DNA from 2 places in the Paenibacillus kyungheensis genome. Region 1 is predicted to be linked to the other one. Evidence: predicted binding sites of a transcription regulator. Region 1 holds the regulator's gene; the other holds the start of a gene.

What was found. Region 1 encodes Rex, which represses fermentation and respiration genes when NADH is low (regulators of the CRP and FNR family bind a similar motif). Its sites were predicted from a motif close to TTGTGAAATATTTCACAA; they were not measured.
Region 2: the regulator Rex is predicted to act here: its motif matches at 1,495-1,512, upstream of nadA (quinolinate synthase NadA).

What each region holds. Positions count from the first base shown of each region.
Region 1 covers NZ_CP117416.1:3,261,975-3,265,415, forward strand. Annotated here, with positions in the region: gene PQ456_RS13915 (amidohydrolase) at 1-1,125, opposite strand, end outside; gene PQ456_RS13920 (redox-sensing transcriptional repressor Rex) at 1,118-1,765, opposite strand; gene dinG (ATP-dependent DNA helicase DinG) at 1,762-3,441, opposite strand, start outside.
Region 2 covers NZ_CP117416.1:51,356-54,796, forward strand. Annotated here, with positions in the region: gene ftsH (ATP-dependent zinc metalloprotease FtsH) at 1-1,252, shown strand, start outside; gene nadA (quinolinate synthase NadA) at 1,535-2,479, shown strand; gene nadB (L-aspartate oxidase) at 2,500-3,441, shown strand, end outside.

The DNA.
Region 1 (3,441 bases):
TTGATCTACATTAAGTGCTGTAATATCAGCTTTCATTCCTACAGCGAATGTACCTACATCATTCAAAAATACAGATCTTGCACCGTATTCAGTACCCATTTTCAATGCTTCTAATGCAGGCACAGCTGTTGGATCGCCGGATACTCCTTTGTGAATAAGAGCAGCCAAACGCATTTCTTCAAACATATCCAGATTGTTATTACTTGCCGGGCCATCTGTTCCCAAAGACACAACAACGCCTGCACGCAACAGATCCGGCACACGTGCTACACCACTTGCTAATTTGAGGTTACTACCCGGGTTATGAGAAATCGCTACTTTATTCTCAGCAAGTACTTCGATCTCTTCATCATTCAAATGAACAGCATGCGCTAACAATGCTGGACGAGTGAAAAATCCTAATTTCTCCAAATGAGCTACAGGACGTAATCCATAATCTGTAACGTTTAATTGAACTTCTGCTAGTGTCTCAGACATATGTGTATGCAGCGGCAAATCCAAATCATGAGCTGCTTGTACAAATTGTTCGATGTATGCAGGTGGACAAGTATAAGGTGCATGTGGAGACATCATCGTTGTAATACGTCCATTCGCTTGACCATGCCAATCACGTGCAAAGTCGATTGATTGTTTTAGCTTTTGCTTTTGTTCTTCTTCTGAACACAAGCCGATTACACCACGCATCAATACTGCACGCATACCCGATTGTTCTACCACTTCGGCTACACGTTCTGAGCGATCATACATATCGAGGAATGTAGTTGTACCGCCTTTTAACATTTCTAATACAGACAGAGCAGTTCCCCAGTATACATCGTCACTTGTAAATTTCGCTTCCATCGGCCACATTTTTTCTTGTAACCATACTTGTAGAGCAAGATCATCTCCATATCCGCGTAACAACGACATCGCTGCATGACCATGACTGTTGACTAGACCCGGAATAAAGAACAAATGATTGCCATCCACTACGGTTGTGTCTTCTTCGATCACAGGTTCTTCTTCTCCAAGATACGTAATCCATCCATCTTCAATCACCATATGTCCAAAAAGCATTGATTTCTCTTCGCTCATTACAGCAAACATACCGTTTTTGATGACCCATTTGTTCGAGGTGTTATTCATTAGTTTCATGTTCCTTTCCATCTTCCAGATAATAGGCAAGGCTTAATAAATCCGTTGTAAAATCAGCAGTATGCACACGAATATGCGGTGGAGCTTTCAAAATAATCGGTGCAAAGTTCAAAATAGCCTCAACCCCTGCTTCAATTAACTGATCCGCTACACGCTGTGCTTCAACATTAGGCACTGTAACAATTCCGATACGAATACTTCTCGCTTTGACTGTAATTCCAAGTTCATCAATAGGCTGGACGACTAATGTATTGATTAAAGAGCCTACTTTCGAATCGTTGGAATCAAACACAGCTACGATTTTCATTGTTTCTTTTAGATACATATTATAGTTAGAAAGGGCATGCCCTAGATTACCAGCGCCTACAAGTGCCACATTGATTTGTTGATCTAATTTTAAAATATGACGTATTTTCTCAATCAAATATGATACATCATAACCGATCCCTTTACGTCCAAAATCTCCAAAATAAGCTAAATCTTTGCGAATTTGTGCTGGATTCAAGTCTAGTTTTTGTCCCAGTTCTTGCGAAGACACTGTAGGAACTTCACGTGTGTGAAGTTCGTTCAGATATCTAAGGTATACAGGTAGTCTTCGCACGACTGCTTCTGATATTTTGTCGGATTTCATGCTTGCTCCCCCTCTTGATTTACAGTTTCCTTTTCAGGTTCGGCCTGGCTAAGCCATTCTGTAATACGGGGTACCATCTGCTCTGTCGGCATATGTTCCATTTTGGGACCGGGCAATGAATATAGAAAATGCTTGCCATAATAGGACTCGATCACACGAGTGTCATAGACAATAACGATTCCCCGATCACTAGATGTCCGTACTAATCTACCAAAACCTTGTTTGAAACGGATAACTGCTTGCGGTACAGATAATTTCATAAATGGATTTTTCTTTTCTTTTTTCAGCCGTTCACTTTTGGCTTCAAGCAATGGATGATTGGGCGGTTGAAAAGGTAAACGTACGATTGCCAGACAGGTTAATGCTTCGCCTGGAATATCGACTCCTTCCCAGAAGCTACTTGTACCCAGTAACACCGAAGCTGAACGCTCTTGGAATCTTCGAGTGAGCTTGGTACGACTTCCTCCATCGACCCCTTGTCCAAATACTGCAATATCGCTATGTGATAACTTCTCTTTCAATGGCTCATACACCTGCTTGAGCATCCGATAAGAGGTAAATAACACCATCATTCGTCCATTGGTCGCTTTGGCAGTCTCCGCTAATGAGTTCGCTAACGTATCTACAAAGAACGCATCACCAACACTGCCTTTGACACTTGGAAAATCGCGCGGAATTAACAACAGCGATTGCTCACGATAATTGAAAGGTGAAGATAACTGTTCGGTCATCAATCGACCTTCTTTTTCCGCTTCTACAAGCCCTAACTGTTCAATCATATATTGGAATTTCTTTTCTATTGATAATGTCGCTGATGTCAAAATAATACTTTTCTTTTTATCAAAAAAGTACTCTTTCAATTGCTTGCTCACATCTACCGGTACAGCATACATCTGTAAAGACTTGCTACGGTAATTCCCATTAGCTTCATACCAGTAGACTGTATCTGTACTTTCCAGCTTCACAAATTGACGCAGATCATCTCGTACCACTGTTAAGTCTTTGAATAGACCTGATACGTCTGTTACCAGACTATCTGTGCCTAACTGCTCATCGCTGTCTTTGATCTGATTCATCACTTGCTCGCCTTTACGAATCAACTGGCTCAGTCCGATATGAATCTGATTCTCAAGCTCTGTAATCACATTCCATTCGGTCGGTTGCTTTTCCGGTAAAAGACGAAGCGTAAACTGCCCTGCTTCACCAGGAGCGGCATCACTACGCTGAGGCAACAAAGCAAATAGTAACTCACTTAATTTATCCCAGTTTTCTTTAACATCTACAATTTCAGGATATAGATTATCAATCGCTATCGCCCAATCCATACCACGTTCATTGCCAGAAGAGCCTAATTGTTGACGCAAAATCGCTAACTGACCATTTTTGCTGTCTTTGAACAATCGTAACAGTGGATGAACCAATGTGAAATATTTCATATGCATACCCAAGTGCTTGCCTGCGACATCTTCTAAATGATGTGCTTCATCAATAACCAAGCGATCATAAGCAGGTAACAATTGATGTCCTGCTTTGACATCGGTAAATAATTTCGAGTGATTGGTGATGACTACATCTGCTGTACCTGCTTCATGCTTCGCACGATGGTAAAAACATTTGCGGAACCATGGACATGCACGACCCAGACAAGAATCGGTATCACTGGCTACCGTTTCCCA
Region 2 (3,441 bases), 2.1 Mb from region 1:
TGATGCAGTCGGTCGTCAACGGGGCGCAGGTCTTGGTGGCGGTCATGACGAACGTGAACAAACGTTGAACCAACTCCTTGTTGAAATGGATGGTTTTGGAGCGAACGAAGGTATTATTATCGTAGCTGCAACCAACCGTCCGGATATTTTGGACCCTGCATTGTTACGTCCAGGTCGTTTTGACCGTCAAATTACGGTTGATCGTCCAGACGTGAAAGGTCGCGAAGCAGTACTGAAAGTTCACTCACGTAACAAACCACTTACGTCTAACGTAAGATTGGATACAATTGCGAAACGTACAACAGGTTTTACAGGTGCAGATCTGGAGAACTTGATGAACGAAGCAGCATTGCTTGCTGCGCGTCGTAATCGTCGTGATATTTCGATGACTGAGGTTGATGAAGCAATTGACCGTATCATCGTAGGTACAGAAAAACGTAGTCGTGTTATTAGTGATCGTGAAAAACGCATCGTTGCTTATCATGAAGCGGGCCATACGATTGTCGGTTATTTCTTGGAGCATGCGGATATGGTACACAAAGTAACCATCGTACCGCGTGGACGTGCTGGCGGGTATGTTATTATGCTTCCTAAAGAAGACCGTATGCTTGTAACGAAACAGGAATTGTTGGATAAAGTTACTGGATTGCTTGGTGGACGTGTTGCTGAAGAATTATTTATCGGCGAGATTGGTACTGGAGCATATAGTGATTTCCAACAAGCAACAAGTATCGTACGTAGCATGATCGTTGAATACGGTATGAGTGAGAAGCTTGGACCGATGCAATTCGGTACTGCTCAAGGTCAAGTATTCTTGGGTCGTGATATCGGACACGAGCAAAACTATAGTGATAAAATTGCTTATGAGATCGATCAAGAAATGCACCGTTTTATTACGGAATCTTACGAACGTTGTCGCGAATTATTGCAAAAACATTCAAGAGAAATGCATTTGATCGCTCAAACATTGCTTGAAGTAGAAACATTGGATCTAGAACAAATCAAAGAATTGATTGAAACTGGATCTTTAAGTGATACAAATGGCGATGGTAACACAAGCGGTTCAGGGGAAACACCAGAAGGTGGCGAACCTACTGTAGATACAATCGGTGGTTCTTTAAGTTTGGAAAAAGACAACACTCCATCTACACCTGGATTAGGTAAAGACGGCGATATTCCAAACAGCCCTACCAATGGTCCTGGCGAAGATCGTGGACCAAATGGAACAGGTGGAAGCACACCTACTTCTTAATCAATATGACAGATGCAACAAATATCAAAGCCCGAAGATCATTATGATCTTCGGGCTTTTTTGTATGTTATGAAATCCCTGCTCTAATTCACTGATTGACAAGTGACTATAGGATTGTGTACATTATTGGTTGAACATTGATCACAAATTAGACACAACTTATACTGTAGTACGGGATATTTTTCACAAACTCTCTAAGCAGCAATTTTCTACTGACCTAGAACCTACTTGTCTGTCTAACATTGTGAAATGAATCTCAAACAATGAAAAGGAGCGATTACGATGGAAGCGTTAGCACTAGAAAAGAAAGCAGAACGGGATGCAGAGCTCAGGGAACGTCTTTTACAATTAAAAAAAGAACGCAATGCAATTATTTTGGCTCATTATTATCAACGAGATGAGATTCAAGAAGTAGCTGATTTCCGTGGTGATTCTTTTTTGCTAGCGCAAAAAGCGGCTCAGACTGAAGCCGATACGATTGTATTTTGTGGAGTTCATTTTATGGGTGAAAGTGCTAAGATTCTAGCACCTAACAAAACAGTGATTATTCCTGATGAACGTGCAGGTTGTCCGATGGCGGATATGGTCAATGTCGATGGATTGCGTCGCTTAAAGGAAAAGCATCCAAATGCCAAAGTAGTAACGTATATCAATTCGTCTGCTGAAATTAAAGCCGAAACCGATATCTGCTGTACTTCTGCTAATGCTGTTAAAGTAATTCAATCTGTAGATTCCGATGAAATTATCTGGGTACCTGATAAAAACTTAGGGCATTACGTACAACAGCATACAGACAAAAAAATGATTATCTGGGAAGGCTATTGTAATACTCATGATATGTTAACCGTCAAAGACGTGATGGAGATGAAAGCCAAATACCCTCAGTCTGAATTTGTAGTTCATCCTGAATGTCGCCCAGATGTGGTAGCTTTAGGAGACTTTGTGGGCAGTACAACAGCGATTATTAAATATTGCAAAGAATCGCCTTGTCAGGAGTTTATTGTAGGTACAGAAGACGGTACAGGTTATCAGCTTCGTAAAGATAGTCCAGATAAAACATTTCGTTTTGCTAGTAAATATTTAGTATGCCCGAATATGAAAGTGAATAATTTAAAAAAATTAGTGAATTGTCTTGAACATATGAAACCACAAATTTATGTACCGCCTGTTGTTGCTGATCAAGCTCGTGTTTCGTTAGAACGGATGCTACAAGTATCTTCATCTTGAACGATTGAGAGGAAACCATAATGATCCCAAATCGCCTGATCGATTATCATTTGAGTGAATATATTCACAAACAAGTAGATGTTATTATTATAGGTTCAGGAATTGCAGGGTTATTTGCTGCTATTTTGGCAAGTGAATATAAGCACGTTCTTATGATCACTAAGAAATCGCTGTTAGAAAGCAATACCCGTTATGCACAAGGCGGGATTGCGGCAGTAATATCCACTGATGATTCTCCTCTATATCATCGTCAAGATACATTGCTGGCAGGAGCAGGGCTTTGTTCTTCATCTGCGGTAGATGTGCTTGTGCAAGAAGGGCCAGCAGGGGTACAAGAACTGATAAGGTTGGGAACTTTATTTGATACGATTGATGGGCAGTTAGAGTTGACCAGAGAAGGTGCGCATAGTCATCGTCGTATTTTACATGCCAATGGTGATTCTACAGGGTATGAGATTGTTCGAGCGCTATCTCAACATGTAGCTGAACATCCTCGAATTGAAGTCTGGGATGAACATTTCGCTATTGATTTCATAACAGAGCACAATGAATGTAAAGGCGTTGTCGTCAAGCAACCGGATGATAGTCTGGTCTACGTACAAGCAGAAGCAACAGTGATTTGTTCAGGTGGTAGTGGACAATTATATCAATATACAACGAACCCAGATGTGGCTACAGGTGATGGAGTAGCGATGGCTTATCGTGCAGGAGCACAGGTACGAGATATGGAATTTATTCAATTTCATCCGACAGCATTGTGTTATCCTGGTGCACCACGCTTTCTAATTTCAGAAGCGTTGCGCGGAGAAGGAGCGATTTTACGGAATCGCAAAGGCGAAGCTTTTATGAAAAATTATCATCCGTTACTAGAATTAGCACCACGCGATATTGTAGCTAGAGCGATTATGAGTGAAATGGAAAAAGAAGATAGTGCTTTTGTATATCTGGATATTACACATGAG